Regions from separate parts of the Streptomyces sp. SudanB25_2051 genome, predicted to be linked through region 3. Evidence: predicted binding sites of a transcription regulator. Region 3 holds the regulator's gene; each other region holds the start of a gene.
What was found. The regulator HrcA, encoded in region 3, represses chaperone genes, less so after heat shock. The targets are predictions, from matches to a motif close to TTNGCACTCNGNNNNNCNGAGTGCNAA.
Positions count from the first base shown of each region.

Region 1: the regulator HrcA is predicted to act here: its motif matches at 1,913-1,939, upstream of groL (chaperonin GroEL).
Region 2: the regulator HrcA is predicted to act here: its motif matches at 2,282-2,308, upstream of groES (co-chaperone GroES).

Region 1 is NZ_OZ186787.1:2,948,693-2,954,013, reverse strand. It holds gene thrC (threonine synthase) at 1-103, shown strand, start outside; gene ACSUPT_RS13020 (ubiquitin-like small modifier protein 1) at 124-399, shown strand; gene ACSUPT_RS13015 (cold-shock protein) at 855-1,058, shown strand; gene groL (chaperonin GroEL) at 2,066-3,688, shown strand; gene ACSUPT_RS13005 (alanine/glycine:cation symporter family protein) at 4,014-5,321, shown strand, end outside.
Region 2 is NZ_OZ186787.1:4,034,310-4,039,630, reverse strand. It holds gene groL (chaperonin GroEL) at 80-1,708, opposite strand; gene groES (co-chaperone GroES) at 1,827-2,135, opposite strand; gene ACSUPT_RS18285 (polysaccharide deacetylase family protein) at 2,599-3,585, opposite strand; gene ACSUPT_RS18280 (class I SAM-dependent methyltransferase) at 3,679-4,869, shown strand; gene ACSUPT_RS18275 (hypothetical protein) at 4,811-5,321, opposite strand, start outside.
Region 3 is NZ_OZ186787.1:1,932,355-1,937,675, reverse strand. It holds gene hemW (radical SAM family heme chaperone HemW) at 1-364, shown strand, start outside; gene ACSUPT_RS08605 (DUF3097 domain-containing protein) at 510-1,322, opposite strand; gene ACSUPT_RS08600 (MBL fold metallo-hydrolase) at 1,434-2,171, opposite strand; gene hrcA (heat-inducible transcriptional repressor HrcA) at 2,367-3,383, shown strand; gene dnaJ (molecular chaperone DnaJ) at 3,384-4,523, shown strand; gene ACSUPT_RS08585 (nitronate monooxygenase) at 4,645-5,321, shown strand, end outside.

The DNA.
Region 1 (5,321 bases), 1.0 Mb from region 3:
CGACGGACTGAAGACCCTCGACGCGGTCGCCCCGACGACCGGTCCCACCGCGACGATCCGCCCGAGCCTGGACGCGTTCCGCGACGCCGGCCTCGCCAACTAAGCCCCAGGGAGACACGCACCATGAGCGTCAACGTCCGCATCCCCACCATCCTCCGCACGTACACGGGCGGCCAGGCCGAGGTCCCCGCGGAGGGCGCGACCCTCGCGGAGGTCATCGAGTCCCTGGAGAAGAACCACCCGGGCATCGCCGCCCGCGTCCTGGACGACCAGGGCCAGCTGCGCCGCTTCGTGAACGTGTACGTCAACGACGACGACGTCCGCTTCGAGCAGGGCCTCGCCACGGCCACGCCGGAGGGCGCGGGCGTCTCGATCATCCCGGCGGTCGCCGGCGGCTGAGGCCGCCCGGCCGGCCGCGCACGACAGCGCCCCCTCTCCCCGCCCACGGCTTCCGGCCGGGCGGGGGAGGGGGCGATTCCGTTCCCGCATTCCCCGGAAAAGTAGGGGGATTGAGCGCGGTAGAGTTGGGGCAGTTCCCCGCCCCGCCTGTGCCGGGCGCATATGAGAATGCGCCGGGTTCCGACAAGAAGTAGCCAAACTGGCGTTGCGCGATGCGTGATTTGCGCCCTTTGTCGGCCCGACTTGCCCGGGATTCAGCCCATTCCAGCCACCATTTCCGTTCACCGGTGCACGGATTTCTCGTCTGATTGACCTGTTGCAGAGGGCAGTTGGGCAGATACATTCAGCCGCGGTCGACGCGTTCCGGCGCACGCCCACCCCTGTCAGTGGGCGAGGTCTGACCCGGGTCCGCGAAGTGCGGTCCTGTGCAAGGGCCAGTAATAGGGGAGTTAGGCATGGCTCAGGGCACCGTCAAGTGGTTCAACGCGGAGAAGGGGTACGGCTTCATCGCGGTCGACGGTGGTGCGGATGTTTTCGTGCACTACAGCGCGATCCAGATGGACGGCTACCGCACCCTTGAGGAGGGCCAGCGGGTCGAGTTCGAGATCTCGCAGGGCCAGAAGGGTCCGCAGGCGGACATGGTCAAGATCGCCGTCTAAGCACGACGCGTTCCGGCCAACGGCATTCCCGAAGGGCTCGCACTCCCCCAGGAGTCGAGCCCTTCGTCCTGCCCGCCGCCCCCCTGCGGGCCGACCCCCATCCATGTGGGCCAGCCCCCTGCGGTGCCCCTGCTGCGCCCACCCGTTGTGGGCAGTCATTCCTCCCCCAAGGACTTCGTCCAGGGGGTACCCCCAGGGGCGATGGGGGTCCCCCCTGCTCGAGCGAAGCCGAGAGCTTGGGGGAGGGTGGGCACAACGGGGTGCCCCGCCCGGGAGGGTGCCCCCTTGTGCGGTGCGCGCGGGAAGGGGCACCCGCCGGGTCCGCTGTGCCCACCCGTTCCGCCCCGGGCGGAACGCATGCCCACAGCGGGGCAGCGGCCCGGCGCGGCCCGCAGGGTGGCGTGGTGCTGCACGGGGGCGCAGTCGCGGCGGGGGCGCGGGTGCAGGCGGCAGGGGCCGCGGCAGTGCGCCCCGCACTGGGCTGTGCTGCTCGCAGCGACAGCGGCGGCGCGCACGGGGGGCGGCCCGGCGTGCAGCGGCAGTGCGCCCCGCACGGGGCTGAGTCCGCGGCGGCTGCGGGTCGGGTGGGGGGTGCACGGCGGAAGGGGCGCGGCCTGCGCGCCCGTCGGCGGGTGGTGAGGGAGTCGAGGGCGCGGCCTGGGCGGCCGTCGGCGGGGGGTGCGGGAGTGGAGGGGGCGGCCGGGGCGGCTTGTGGCGGGGCTGGCGCGGCAGCGGGGAGGGGCCTCCCGGGGGTGTGTGGCGGGGTGGGTTTCGGGGGTGGGGGGCCGGGGGCTCGGGGTCCGGGAATGGGGGAGGCGCTTGCACTCTCATAGGGCGAGTGCTAATCATTGGCGTTAGCACTCTGCGAGTGAGAGTGACAACGAAGGACCTCGTCGGTGAGGCCGGCAGGGCGTGTGGGGCAAGGAACCACACGGCACGCGGGCCGTCCGTCGCGGGCGCCAGCGCGGTCCGGAGCAATCCACCCCAGTCCGGGAGGACCACTTCACATGGCCAAGATCATCGCGTTCGACGAGGAGGCACGGCGCGGTCTCGAGCGCGGGATGAACCAGCTCGCCGACGCCGTCAAGGTCACCCTTGGTCCCAAGGGTCGCAACGTCGTCCTCGAGAAGAAGTGGGGCGCCCCCACGATCACCAACGATGGTGTGTCCATCGCCAAGGAGATCGAGCTCGAGGACCCGTACGAGAAGATCGGCGCCGAGCTGGTCAAGGAAGTCGCCAAGAAGACGGACGACGTCGCCGGTGACGGTACGACCACCGCGACCGTGCTCGCCCAGGCGCTGGTCCGCGAGGGCCTGCGCAACGTCGCCGCCGGTGCCAACCCGATGGCCCTGAAGCGCGGTATCGAGAAGGCCGTCGAGGCCGTCTCCGGCGCGCTGCTGGAGCAGGCGAAGGACGTGGAGACCAAGGAGCAGATCGCCTCCACCGCCTCCATCTCCGCCGCCGACACCCAGATCGGCGAGCTGATCGCCGAGGCCATGGACAAGGTCGGCAAGGAAGGCGTCATCACCGTCGAGGAGTCCAACACCTTCGGGCTGGAGCTGGAGCTCACCGAGGGTATGCGCTTCGACAAGGGCTACATCTCGGCGTACTTCGCGACCGACATGGAGCGCATGGAGGCCGTCCTCGAGGACCCGTACATCCTCATCGTCAACTCCAAGGTCTCCGCGGTGAAGGACCTCCTCCCGCTGCTGGAGAAGGTCATGCAGTCGGGCAAGCCGCTGCTGATCATCGCCGAGGACGTCGAGGGCGAGGCGCTCTCCACGCTGGTCGTCAACAAGATCCGCGGCACGTTCAAGTCCGTCGCCGTCAAGGCCCCGGGCTTCGGCGACCGCCGCAAGGCCATGCTCGGCGACATCGCCATCCTCACGGGTGGCCAGGTCATCTCCGAGGAGGTCGGCCTCAAGCTGGAGAACGCCGGTCTGGACCTCCTGGGCCGCGCCCGCAAGGTCGTCATCACCAAGGACGAGACGACGATCGTCGACGGTGCCGGTGACAGCGAGCAGGTCCAGGGCCGCGTCAACCAGATCCGCGCCGAGATCGAGAACTCCGACTCGGACTACGACCGCGAGAAGCTCCAGGAGCGTCTGGCGAAGCTGGCCGGCGGCGTGGCCGTCATCAAGGCCGGTGCCGCCACCGAGGTCGAGCTGAAGGAGCGCAAGCACCGCATCGAGGACGCGGTGCGCAACGCCAAGGCCGCCGTCGAGGAGGGCATCGTCGCCGGTGGTGGCGTGGCCCTGCTCCAGGCGTCCAGCGTCTTCGAGAAGCTGGAGCTGGAGGGCGACGAGGCCACCGGTGCCGCCGCCGTCAAGGCCGCCCTGGAGGCCCCGCTCAAGCAGATCGCCGTCAACGCCGGCCTCGAGGGCGGCGTCGTGGTGGAGAAGGTGCGCAACCTCACCCCGGGCCACGGCCTGAACGCCGCGACCGGCGAGTACGTCGACCTGGTCGCCGAGGGCATCATCGACCCGGCGAAGGTGACGCGTTCCGCGCTGCAGAACGCCGCGTCGATCGCCGCGCTGTTCCTCACCACCGAGGCCGTCATCGCCGACAAGCCGGAGAAGGCGTCCGCGCCGGCCGGCGGCGGCATGCCGGGCGGTGACATGGACTTCTGATCCTCGCGGATCGGACCAGTCCGGTAGTAGCGGTACGGAAGGGCGGCACCCCCGGCGCGGGGGTGCCGCCCTTCCGCCGTCCCGGGGCCCGTACGTCGTCCGCGGGCCCGTACGCCGCCCAGGACCCCGTACGCCGTCCCAGAAACCCCGTACGGTGTCCGCGGGACTACGCGGCGGGATGCGGTCGTACGGGCGGGTCCGCGGCCGAGTGGGACATGTCACGCGGCCCCCTGGCGGGGTTAGGGCGGATTGCCGCTCTATGTGACGATGGGGCGGGTCTCCCGACGCGGAGGCCCTTGTGCAGTCGACCCCCACAAGGATTCCCGTGCAGACCCTCGATTCCCTGATCGTGGACGTCAACGACGTCTTCTGGACCTATCTGCTCATCCCGGTCGTCGTGCTCGCGGGCCTCTGGTTCACCCTGCGCTCCCGCGGCGTGCAGCTGCGGCTGCTCCCGGAGATGTTCCGGGTGCTGAAGGACCCGGCGCCCGCGCCGGACGGGGACGCGAGCCGCAAGCCCGTCTCGTCGTTCGGGGCGTTCACCATCTCGGCGGCCGCCCGTGTCGGCACGGGCAACATCGCGGGTGTCGCGGGCGCGATCACGCTCGGCGGCGCCGGCGCGGTGTTCTGGATGTGGGTCATGGCGATCGTCGGCGCGGCCTCCGCGTTCGTGGAGTCGACGCTGGCGCAGCTGTACAAGGTGCGCGACGAGGACGGCACGTACCGGGGCGGCCCGGCGTACTACATGCGGCGCGGCCTGAAGAAGCCGTGGCTGGGCTTCCTCTTCGCCGTGACGATCACGGTGACCTTCGGCTTCGTCTTCAACGCCGTGCAGTCCAACACCATCACCGCCGTCGTCAGCGGCTCCCTCGGCGCCGAGAACTCCGACGGCCTCGCCCCGGTGATCGGCGCGGCCGTCGCCCTGCTGCTGGGCCTGGTCGTCTTCGGCGGCGTACGGCGCATCGCGTCGGTCACGCAGTGGCTGGTGCCGGTGATGGCGATCCTGTACCTGGTGCTGGGCTCCGTCGTCGTCCTGATGAACGTGAGCGACATCCCGCGGGTCTTCGCCGACATCGTGGGCGGCGCGTTCGGCTTCCGCGAGGTCGCGGGCGGCGCGGTCGGCGCGGCCATCCAGAATGGCATCCGGCGCGGCATGTTCTCCAACGAGGCCGGTCTCGGCTCCGCGCCGAACGCGGGCGCCGCCGCCGAGGTCACCCACCCGGTGAAGCAGGGCCTCGTCCAGGCGCTGGGCGTCTTCTTCGACACGCTGCTGATCTGCTCGATGACCGCGTTCATCATCCTGACGACCAACCCGACGCTCGCCGGCCGGCAGGGCGCCGACCTGACGCAGTCGGCGCTGGAGTCGACCCTCGGCTCGTGGGCCGGCCACGCCCTGACCGTCGTCGTGTTCATGCTGTGCTTCTCGACGCTGATCGGGAACTACTACTACGGCGAGTCCAACATCGAGTACATGACGGGCAAGCGCTGGGTGCTGCCCGCCTACCGGACGCTGGTCCTGGTGACGGTGTTCCTCGGCGCGCTCGGCACGGTCAGCGTCGTGTGGAACCTGGCGGACGTGTTCATGGGCTTCATGGCGCTGGTGAACCTGGCGGCGATCATCCCGCTGTCGGTG
Region 2 (5,321 bases), 2.1 Mb from region 3:
GGCCCGGCCCCCCTCGCGGGGGTACCGGGCCTCGTCGTATGCGGGCCGGCCGGGGCCGTCTCGCACGGATGACCGTGGGTCAGTGGGAGTGGCCGTGGCCGTGGCCGTGACCCGCGTCCGCCGGCTCCTCTTCCTTCTTCTCCACCACGAGGGTCTCGGTGGTGAGGAGGAGGGAGGCGATCGACGCGGCGTTCTCCAGCGCCGAGCGGGTGACCTTCACCGGGTCGATGACGCCGGCCTTGACCAGGTCGCCGTACTCGCCGGTGGCGGCGTTGAAGCCCTGGCCCTTGTCGAGCTCGGCGACCTTCGAGGTGATGACGTAGCCCTCGAGGCCGGCGTTCTCGGCGATCCAGCGCAGCGGCTCGACGGCGGCGCGGCGGACGACCGCGACACCGGTGGCCTCGTCGCCGGTCTTGCCGAGGTTGTCCTCCAGCACCTTCACGGCGTGGACGAGCGCGGAGCCACCACCGGAGACGATGCCCTCCTCGACCGCGGCGCGGGTCGCGGAGATGGCGTCCTCCAGACGGTGCTTCTTCTCCTTCAGCTCCACCTCGGTGGCGGCGCCGACCTTGATGACGCACACGCCGCCGGCGAGCTTCGCGAGGCGCTCCTGCAGCTTCTCGCGGTCCCAGTCGGAGTCGGTCGTCTCGATCTCGGCCTTGATCTGCGCGACGCGGCCGGCGACGTCCTCGGACTTGCCGCCGCCGTCGACGATGGTGGTGTCGTCCTTGGTGACGGTGACGCGGCGGGCGGTGCCCAGCACGTCCAGGCCGACCTGGTCGAGCTTGAGGCCGACCTCCTCCGCGACGACGGTGGCGCCGGTGAGGGCGGCCATGTCGCCGAGCATCGCCTTGCGGCGGTCGCCGAAGCCGGGCGCCTTGACCGCGACGGCGTTGAACGTGCCGCGGATCTTGTTGACGACCAGCGTGGAGAGGGCCTCGCCCTCGACGTCCTCGGCGATGATCAGCAGCGGCTTGGAGCCACCGGACTGGATGATCTTCTCCAGCAGCGGCAGCAGGTCCGCGATGGCGGCGATCTTGCCCTGGTGGATCAGGATGTACGGGTCGTCGAGGACGGCCTCCATACGCTCCTGGTCGGTGACCATGTACGGCGACAGGTAGCCCTTGTCGAACGCCATGCCCTCGGTGAAGTCGAGCTCCAGGCCGAAGGTGTTGGACTCCTCGACGGTGATGACGCCGTCCTTGCCGACCTTGTCCATGGCCTCGGCGATCAGCTCGCCGACCTGCTGGTCCTGGGCGGACAGCGCGGCGACCGCGGCGATGTCGGACTTCTCGTCGATCGGGCGGGCCGTGGCGAGCAGCTCGTCGGAGACGGCCTTGACCGCGGCGTCGATGCCCTTCTTCAGGGCGGCCGGGGAGGCGCCCGCGGCGACGTTGCGCAGACCCTCGCGGACCAGCGCCTGGGCCAGGACGGTGGCGGTGGTGGTGCCGTCACCCGCGATGTCGTTGGTCTTGGTCGCCACCTCCTTCACCAGCTGGGCGCCGAGGTTCTCGTACGGGTCCTCGACCTCGACCTCGCGGGCGATGGTGACACCGTCGTTGGTGATGGTGGGCGCACCGAACTTCTTGTCGATGACGACGTTGCGACCCTTGGGGCCGATCGTCACCTTGACGGTGTCGGCAAGCTTGTTGACGCCGCGCTCAAGGGCGCGACGGGCGTCCTCGTCGAACTTCAGGATCTTCGCCATGGGAGCGATTCAGCCCTCTCGGTACTGGGTGGAGAAAGAACGGCGCCCCTCGCCGCCCGGCGCACGTGCGGCAGCACAGCAGCGGGGGCCAGGGGCGCGGTTCACGGCACGTGGTGGATTACTTCTCGACGATGGCGAGCACGTCGCGGGCCGAGAGGACGAGGTACTCCTCGCCGCTGTACTTCACCTCGGTGCCGCCGTACTTGCTGTAGAGCACGATGTCGCCGGTCTTCACGTCGAGCGGCAGGCGCTCGCCGTTCTCGAAGCGGCCCGGGCCGACGGCCAGGACGACGCCCTCCTGGGGCTTCTCCTTGGCGGTGTCCGGAATGACCAGGCCAGAGGCCGTGGTCTGCTCGGCGTCGAGCGGCTGGACCACGATGCGGTCCTCGAGCGGCTTGATGGCAACCTTGGAGCTGGTGGTCGTCACGATCCGACCTCCCCCTTCGGAGATCTCACGGGGTCAACTGTCTGAGGTGGCGACCAGGTCGATCCGTCGTCGCGGGTGCCGGACCTGCCCGTCGCTGTGTTGGCACTCTCCTGTGGGGAGTGCCAGGGCCGAGACTATGACCGCGATTAGCACTCGGTCAAGCGGAGTGCCAGTCACGGCCGCGCGCCGCGCTCCCACCCGCACTGACGTGCGAGGCAGACCGCGTCCCCGCCGCGGCGAGGCGGGCCCCGGCACGCCACGCCGGGCCGGTACTCCACGCTGGGTCCGGCACTCCATGGCGGCCCGGTACTCCACGCCCCGTCCGGCACTGCACGCCCGGCCCGGCACTCCACGCCCGGTCCGGCACTCCATGGCGGCCCGGCGCTGCACGCCCGCTCCGGCACTCCATGGCGCGCGCCGCGCCCGGCGGCGGGTGCGCCCGACCGGAGCGCCAGGGCGCCGGCTAGACGTAGTCCTCCAGGCGGGCCACCGCGTATCCGCGCGCGGTGATGGTGTCCATGGCGCGGCGGATCATGTCGGCCATCGACCCCTTCCACTCGCCGCGCCCCCGGAAGTGGGTGAGGACGATGTCGCCGGGGTGGAGGTCGCGGTCCCATTCGCGCCACTCCATGCGGTCGGGGAACGCCTCGGCGGACCACAGCGGCACCGCCTTGATGCCGCAGTCGCGGGCGGCGCGCAGCGTGTCGGCGTCGTAGTTGCCGTACGGCGGGCGGAAGAGGGTGGGCCGCTTGCCGTACTGCCGCTCGATGACGTCCTGCTGGCCGCAGATCTCGCGCTTCTGCTCCTCGTACGACAGCGCGGGCATGTACGGGTGGGTCAGCGTGTGGTTGTGCAGGGCGACGCCGAGGCCCTGCATGCGCTTGAAGTAGCCGTAGTCCTCCTTGACCAGGTAGTCGCTGAGGAAGGCGCTGTACGGGATGTCCAGCTCGGACATCATCCGCAGCAGCTCCGGGTCCTTGTCGGAGCCGTCGTCGATGGTGAGGAAGACGACGCGGTCCTTGGTCGGGACGGTGGTGAAGACCGGCGGGAGGCTGGGGTCGCCGACCCCGAAGCCCTTGCGGAAGGTGATCTCCGGTTTCGTCCTGGGCGGGTCGGGGGGCAGGAGCGGGGTCTGCTTCAGCCCCCAGCGGCGGGCGACGGCCGCGCGGCGCGCCTGGGCCTTGCGGAACCGCTCGACGTACGCGGTCAGCGCCCCGGAGGCGGTGTCCGGCCGCGCCTGCGGGCCCTGCGCCCGGCCCGGCCCCTGGCCGGCCTGTGCCTCGCGGCCGTGCTGACCGGGCGGGGCCGCCGCCGCGCCGGGCGGGCGGGTCCCCTCCGCGGCGCAGGCCGTCCCCAGGGCGGCGACGAGCAGGCCCGTGACCATCCCCGTACGCACACGAGCCTTGGTCCGATTTACCGATGATGGAGGCTTTTGTCGTACAAGCTGCATGGCGCCGCATCCTGTCAGCGCGGCACCGCCGCACCCCGGCGACACCGCCGCCGGGCCGGCGCCCATCCCCCGGCCGGCCCACACTCGGCCAGAATGGGACGGGTGACCGATCTCGCCGCCTTCGAAGCCCTCCTCACCGACGAGGGCCGGGGCCTCCTCGCCGACCTGCGCCACTACGACCCCGCACAGGAGCTGGCCGTCGCCTCCCGGCTGCGCCGCGACCACCCCGCGGAGCTCGTGTCGGCGGCGCTCGGGCAGGCCCGGCTGCGGCAGCGGGCGGTGGCGAAGTTCGGCGCCGACGACGCGTACGCGATGTTCTTCACGCCCCACGGCGTCGAGCAGTCCACGCGCGCCTCCGTCGCCCGGCACCGGGCGGCGGCCTTCACGCGGCTCGGGGTGCGCAGCGTCGCGGACCTGTGCTGCGGCGTCGGCGGCGACGCGATCGCGCTGGCACGGGCCGGCATCGCCGTCCTGGCGGTGGACCGCGACCCGCTGACCGCGGCGGTCGCCCGCGCCAACGCCGCGGCGCTGGGCCTGGCCGACCTGATCGAGGTGCGCTGCGCCGATGTGACGGAGATCGACACCTCCCCGTACGACGCCGTGTTCGTCGACCCGGCGCGGCGCGGCGGACGGGGCCGGATCTTCGACCCGGAGGCGTACTCGCCGCCCCTGTCGTGGGCGGTGGACGCGGCGCGCCGGGCCCCGCACGCGGCGCTGAAGGTCGCGCCGGGCATCCCACACGAGGTGATGCCCGAGGAGGCCGAGGCCGAGTGGATCTCGGACGGCGGCGATGTGAAGGAGGCCGTGCTGTGGTTCGGCACGGCGCCCGGTTCGGTGCGGGCCACGCTGCTGCCGTCCGGCGCGTCGCTCGCCGTGCGCGGTACGCCACCCGCGCCGCCGGTGCGGAAGGTCGGCCGCTATCTGTACGAGCCGGACGGCGCCGTCATCCGCGCGCACCTGGTCGCGGAGGTCGCCGCGCGGCTGGACGGCGGCCTGGTGGACGAGACCATCGCGTACGTCACGGCCGACGAGCTGCGCCCGACGCCCTACGCGGCCGCGTACGAGATCACCGACGAGCTGCCGTTCAACCTGAAGCGGCTCAAGGCGCTGCTGCGGGAGCGCGAGGTGGGCACCCTGACGGTGAAGAAGCGCGGCTCGGCCGTGGAGCCGGAGGAGGTCCGCCGCCGGGTGAAGCCCAAGGGCCCCCACGCGGCGACGGTGTTCCTCACGCGTGTGGCGGGCGCTCCGACGATGCTGATCGGGCAGCCGGCGGGCCGGGGCTGACGAGCCGCAGGGCCAGCCGGTAGTGGGCGACCGCCTTCGCGGCGCCCGCCAGCCCGTGCACCCACAGCAGCAGCCCGGCGCCGACCCCGTAGGCCACCCCGGTGTACGAGGAGGAGCCGGGCCGCGCGGTGTACGGCACCGCCAGGCAGAGCCACAGCCCGGCCGCGCCCAGCGCGAACGACACGAGCAGCCACGCGAGGCTCCGCCCCGGCGCCCGGTGCCGGGCGTCGCGCGCGGGCACGGGCGCGAGCGCGGCCCACCGGACGAACAGCCGCCGGGCGGCCGCGTCCCGGCGCAGGCCGGCGACCTGGAAGTAGGCGGCCGGAATGAGCGCCCCGACACCCAGAGCGGCGGGGACCACGGCCACGAGGACCCCGAACGGGGCCAGGGCGTCGTCGGCGATCCGCAGCGCGGCGCCGATCAGTCCCCAGCCGGCCTCCAGCACCAGCAGC
Region 3 (5,321 bases):
GTACTGGCGCGGCGCCGACTGGTGGGGCGCGGGCCCCGGCGCCCACAGCCACGTCGGCGGCGTGCGGTGGTGGAACGTCAAGCACCCCGGCGCGTACGCCGCCGCCCTCGCCCAGGGCCGGTCACCGGGCGCGGGCCGGGAGCTGCTGAGCGAGGAGGACCGGCGCGTGGAGCGGGTCCTGCTGGAGCTGAGGCTGCGGGAGGGCGTCGCCCTGTCGCTGCTGCGCCCGGCGGGGCTGGCGGCGGCGGAGCGCGCGGTGCGGGACGGCCTCCTGGAGACGGGCCCCTACGCCGAGGGGCGTGCCGTCCTGACCCTGCGCGGCCGGCTGCTCGCGGACGCGGTGGTACGGGACCTGGTCGACTGACGTCCCCGGGGCGGGCGACGGGCCGGGCGCGGGCCGGGGACCGGGGTGCGGGCCCCCGCGCCCTCGGCCCCGCCCCGGCCCCGAGGCGCGCGGCGACGGGCCGGGCGCGAGCCCGGGCCGGGCCCCGCCCCGTGCCCCGCCCGCGTCACCCCGGGTGCGGTGCCGTCACCCAGTCGATCAGCTCCTCCACGCGGCCCAGCAGCTCCGGCTCCAGGTCCTTGTAGGAGCGGACCCGGCCCAGGATGTGCCGCCAGGCCGCGCCGGTGTTCTCCGGCCAGCCCAGCGCCCGGCACACGCCCGTCTTCCAGTCCTGGCCGCGCGGCACGTCGGGCCACGCCCGGATGCCCAGCGCCGCTGGCTTCACGGCCTGCCACACGTCCACGTACGGATGGCCCACCACCAGGACGTGCGGGTCGGTGACCGACGCGGCGATCCGGGCCTCCTTGGACCCCGGCACCAGGTGGTCCACCAGCACCCCGAGCCGGGCGTCCGGGCCGGGCCGGAAGTCCCGCACGATCGCCGGCAGGTCGTCCACGCCCTCCAGGTACTCCACGACGACGCCCTCGATCCGCAGGTCGTCGCCCCACACCCGCTCCACCAGCTCCGCGTCGTGCCGGCCCTCCACGTAGATCCGGCCCGCCCGCGCCACCCGCGCCCGCGCGCCCGGCACCGCGACCGAACCGGAGGCCGTACGGGCGGGGCGCGACGGAGCGGCGGCGGCCGGGCGCACCAGGGTCACCGGCCGGCCCTCCAGCAGGAAGCCGCGCGGGGCCAGCGGGAACACCCGGTGCTTGCCGAACCGGTCCTCCAGGGTCACCGTCCCGGCCTCGCACCGCACGACCGCCCCGCAGAACCCGGTCCCCGCCTCCTCGACCACCAGGTCGGGCTCGGCGGGCACCTCCGGCACGGCGGCCTGCTTCTTCCACGGAGGGGTCAGATCGGGGTCGTAAGCGCGCATTCGCCAGACGCTACGACACCGGCAACCGCCGGACCAGCACCCCCCGCGACACCCGCGGCCCGCCGGCCCGCGCCCCCGCCACGACGCCCGGGACCGCCGGCCCGCGCTCCGCTACGCCACCGCGAACCGGGCGGCTAGCTCATCGCGTTGGGCGCGCACGAAGGCCGCGTCCACCACCGCCCCGTGCCCCGGCACGTACGCCGCGTCCTCGCCGCCCAGTGCCAGCAGCCGGTCCAGCGCGGCGGGCCAGCGCTTGGGGAACGCGTCGGGTCCCGCCTGCGGCTCGCCGGACTCCTCCACCAGGTCCCCGCAGAACACCACCTCGGGCGGCGCGTCCCCGGCGGCCCCCGGCACCAGCAGCGCCAGGTCGTGGCCGGTGTGCCCCGGTCCGGCGTTGGCCAGCAGCACCTGCCGCCCGCCCAGGTCGAGCGTCCACTCCCCGCACACCAGGTGGTGCGGGTGCACCAGCACGTCCACGGCCTCGCCCGCCTCGTCGGGCGCGACGCCCTCCCGTACGGCGTCCTCCCGCAGCGCGTCCCGCTCGCGCACCAGCACCTCGTCCAGCCCCACGGCGCCGAACACCTGCGCGCCGGCGAACGCGGCGGCGCCCAGCACATGGTCGAAGTGCGGGTGGCTCAGTGCGATGTGCGTCACGCGCCGCCCGCCCAGCAGCCGCTGCGTCTGCGCCCTGATCGCGGCGCCCTCCCGCAGCGTGGAACCCGCGTCGAACAGCAGCGCGGCGTCCTCGCCGACGACCAGCCCGACCGTGGCGTCCCAGCCCGGAAGCCGCCTGCGGCCGACGCCGGCCGCCAGCCGCTCCCAACCGAACTCTTCCCAAGCGACGTCCATACCGCGACGCTATCGGCAATGCCCCCGGCGGGCGCGCGGTACGGTGATCGGCCCCCGCGCGCTGTCACGCCCGTCACGTCGCCCTTGCCAGGCATTGACCCCGGCGCCGTACACTGGCCGCGGGGATGATTGGCACTCGGACACGGCGAGTGCCAGCAGACGTCAGTGAACCGGAGCCAGCTGGAGGTGCGCGCCGTGCTCAGTGAACGCAGACTCGAGGTGCTGCGCGCGATCGTCCAGGACTACGTCGGTACGGAGGAGCCCGTCGGCTCCAAGGCGCTCACCGAGCGCCACAACCTGGGCGTGTCGCCGGCCACCGTGCGCAACGACATGGCGGTGCTGGAGGAGGAGGGGTTCATCGCCCAGCCCCACACCAGCGCCGGCCGCATCCCCACGGACAAGGGCTACCGCCTCTTCGTCGACAAGCTCGCCGGAGTCAAGCCGCTGTCGCCGCCGGAGCGCCGGGCCATCCAGAACTTCCTGGAGGGCGCGGTCGACCTGGACGACGTCGTGGGACGCACGGTCCGGCTGCTCGCCCAGCTCACCCGCCAGGTCGCGGTGGTGCAGTACCCCTCGCTGACCCGGTCGACGGTGCGCCACGTCGAGCTGCTGTCGCTGGCCCCGGCCCGGCTGATGCTCGTCCTGATCACGGACACCGGACGGGTGGAGCAGCGCATGGTCGACTGCCCCGCCCCGTTCGGCGAGACGTCCGTCGCCGACCTGCGTGCCCGGCTGAACAGCCAGGTCGTCGGCCGGCGGTTCACCGACGTGCCGCAGCTGGTGCAGGACCTCCCGGAGTCCTTCGAACCGGAGGACCGGGGCACGGTCTCCACGGTGCTCTCCACGCTGCTGGAGACGCTGGTGGAGGAGACCGAGGAGCGCCTGGTGATCGGCGGCACCGCCAATCTCACGCGCTTCGGACACGACTTCCCGCTCACCATCCGGCCCGTGCTGGAGGCACTGGAGGAGCAGGTCGTGCTCCTCAAGCTGCTCGGCGAGGCGACAGATCCGGCCATGACCGTACGTATCGGCCACGAGAACGCCCATGAGGGGCTCAACTCCACGTCCGTCGTCGCGGTCGGCTACGGTTCGGGCGACGAGGCGGTCGCCAAACTCGGCGTGGTCGGACCGACCCGCATGGACTACCCCGGAACGATGGGAGCGGTACGCGCAGTGGCACGTTACGTCGGACAGATCCTGGCGGAGTCGTAAGTGGCCACGGACTACTACGCCGTACTCGGCGTGCGCCGCGACGCGTCCCAGGACGAGATCAAGAAGGCATTCCGGCGGCTCGCCCGCGAGCTGCACCCGGATGTCAACCCCGATCCGAAGACGCAGGAGCGGTTCAAGGAGATCAACGCCGCCTACGAGGTGCTGTCGGACCCGCAGAAGAAGCAGGTCTACGACCTCGGTGGCGACCCGCTGTCCTCGTCCGGCGGCGCCGGCGCGGGCGCGGGCTTCGGCGCGGGCGGCTTCGGGAACTTCTCCGACATCATGGACGCCTTCTTCGGCACGGCGTCCCAGCGCGGTCCCCGGTCGCGCACCCGCCGCGGCCAGGACGCGATGATCCGCCTGGAGATCGAGCTCGACGAGGCCGCCTTCGGCACCACGAAGGAGATCCAGGTCGACACGGCCGTCGTGTGCACCACGTGCTCCGGCGAGGGCGCCGCGCCCGGCACGACCGCGCAGACCTGCGACATGTGCCGCGGCCGCGGTGAGGTGTCGCAGGTGACGCGGTCCTTCCTGGGCCAGGTCATGACGTCCCGCCCCTGCCCGCAGTGCCAGGGCTTCGGCACGGTCGTGCCCACCCCGTGCCCGGAGTGCGCGGGCGACGGCCGGGTGCGCTCCCGCCGCACGCTCACGGTCAAGATCCCGGCCGGCGTCGACAACGGCACGCGCATCCAGCTCGCGGGCGAGGGCGAGGTCGGTCCCGGCGGCGGCCCGGCCGGCGACCTGTACGTGGAGATCCACGAGCTGCCGCACCCGGTGTTCCAGCGGCGCGGCGACGACCTGCACTGCACGGTGACGATCCCGATGACGGCGGGCGCCCTCGGCACGAAGGTGCCGCTGGAGACGCTCGACGGCCTGGAGGAGGTCGACATCCGGCCGGGCACCCAGTCGGGCCAGTCGATCCCGCTGCACGGCCGGGGCGTGACGCACCTGCGCGGCGGCGGGCGCGGCGACCTCGTCGTCCACGTCGAGGTGCAGACGCCCCAGAAGCTCGACGCGGAGCAGGAGCGCCTGCTGCGGGAGCTGGCCAAGCTGCGCGGCGAGGAGCGGCCCATGGGCCAGTTCGCGCCGGGCCAGCAGGGTCTGTTCTCCCGCCTGAAGGACGCGTTCAACGGCCGCTAGCCCCGGCTCGTACGGGAGCGGCCGCACCCCCGCGGCCCGTGCGGGCTCCGGTCGCCGGTGCGGCCGGACGCCCGCCCGGCGCGGGGTTCGGCGGCGGCGCGGGGCGTGACACCATGCGTGCATGTCCTCCGCGCTGACCGATCTCTGCCGCTTCCCGATCGTGCAGGCGCCCATGGCCGGCGGCGCCTCCTGCCCGGGGCTGGCCGCCGCCGTGTCCGAGGCGGGCGGCCTGGGCTTCCTTGCCGCCGGGTACAAGACGGCGGACGGCATGTACCAGGAGGTCCAGCGGGTCCGGGCGCTCACGGCCCGCCCGTTCGGCGTGAACCTGTTCATGCCGCAGCCGGGCCAGGCGGACCCCGCCGCGGTCGACGTCTACCGCCAGCAGCTCGCCGGCGAGGCCGCCTGGTACGACACCCCGCTCGGCGACACCGACCGGGGCCGCGACGACGGCTACGACGCGAAGCTGGCGATCCTGCTGGACGATCCGGTGCCGGTCGTGTCGTTCACGTTCGGCTGCCCCGCGGCCGACACGGTGGCGGCCCTCGCGCGCGTGGGCACCCTTACGGTCGTCACGGTCACCAGCGCCGACGAGGCGCGGGCGGCCGAGCGCGCCGGGGCCGACGCCGTGTGCGTCCAGGGCGTGGAGGCGGGCGGCCACCAGGGCACCCACCGCGACGACCCGGAGACGGAGACGTCCGGTACGGGTCTGCTGGCGCTGATCACCCAGGTCCGCGAGGCCGTACGGCTGCCGATCCTCGCCGCGGGCGGGCTGATGCGCGGCGCCCAGATCGCCGCCGT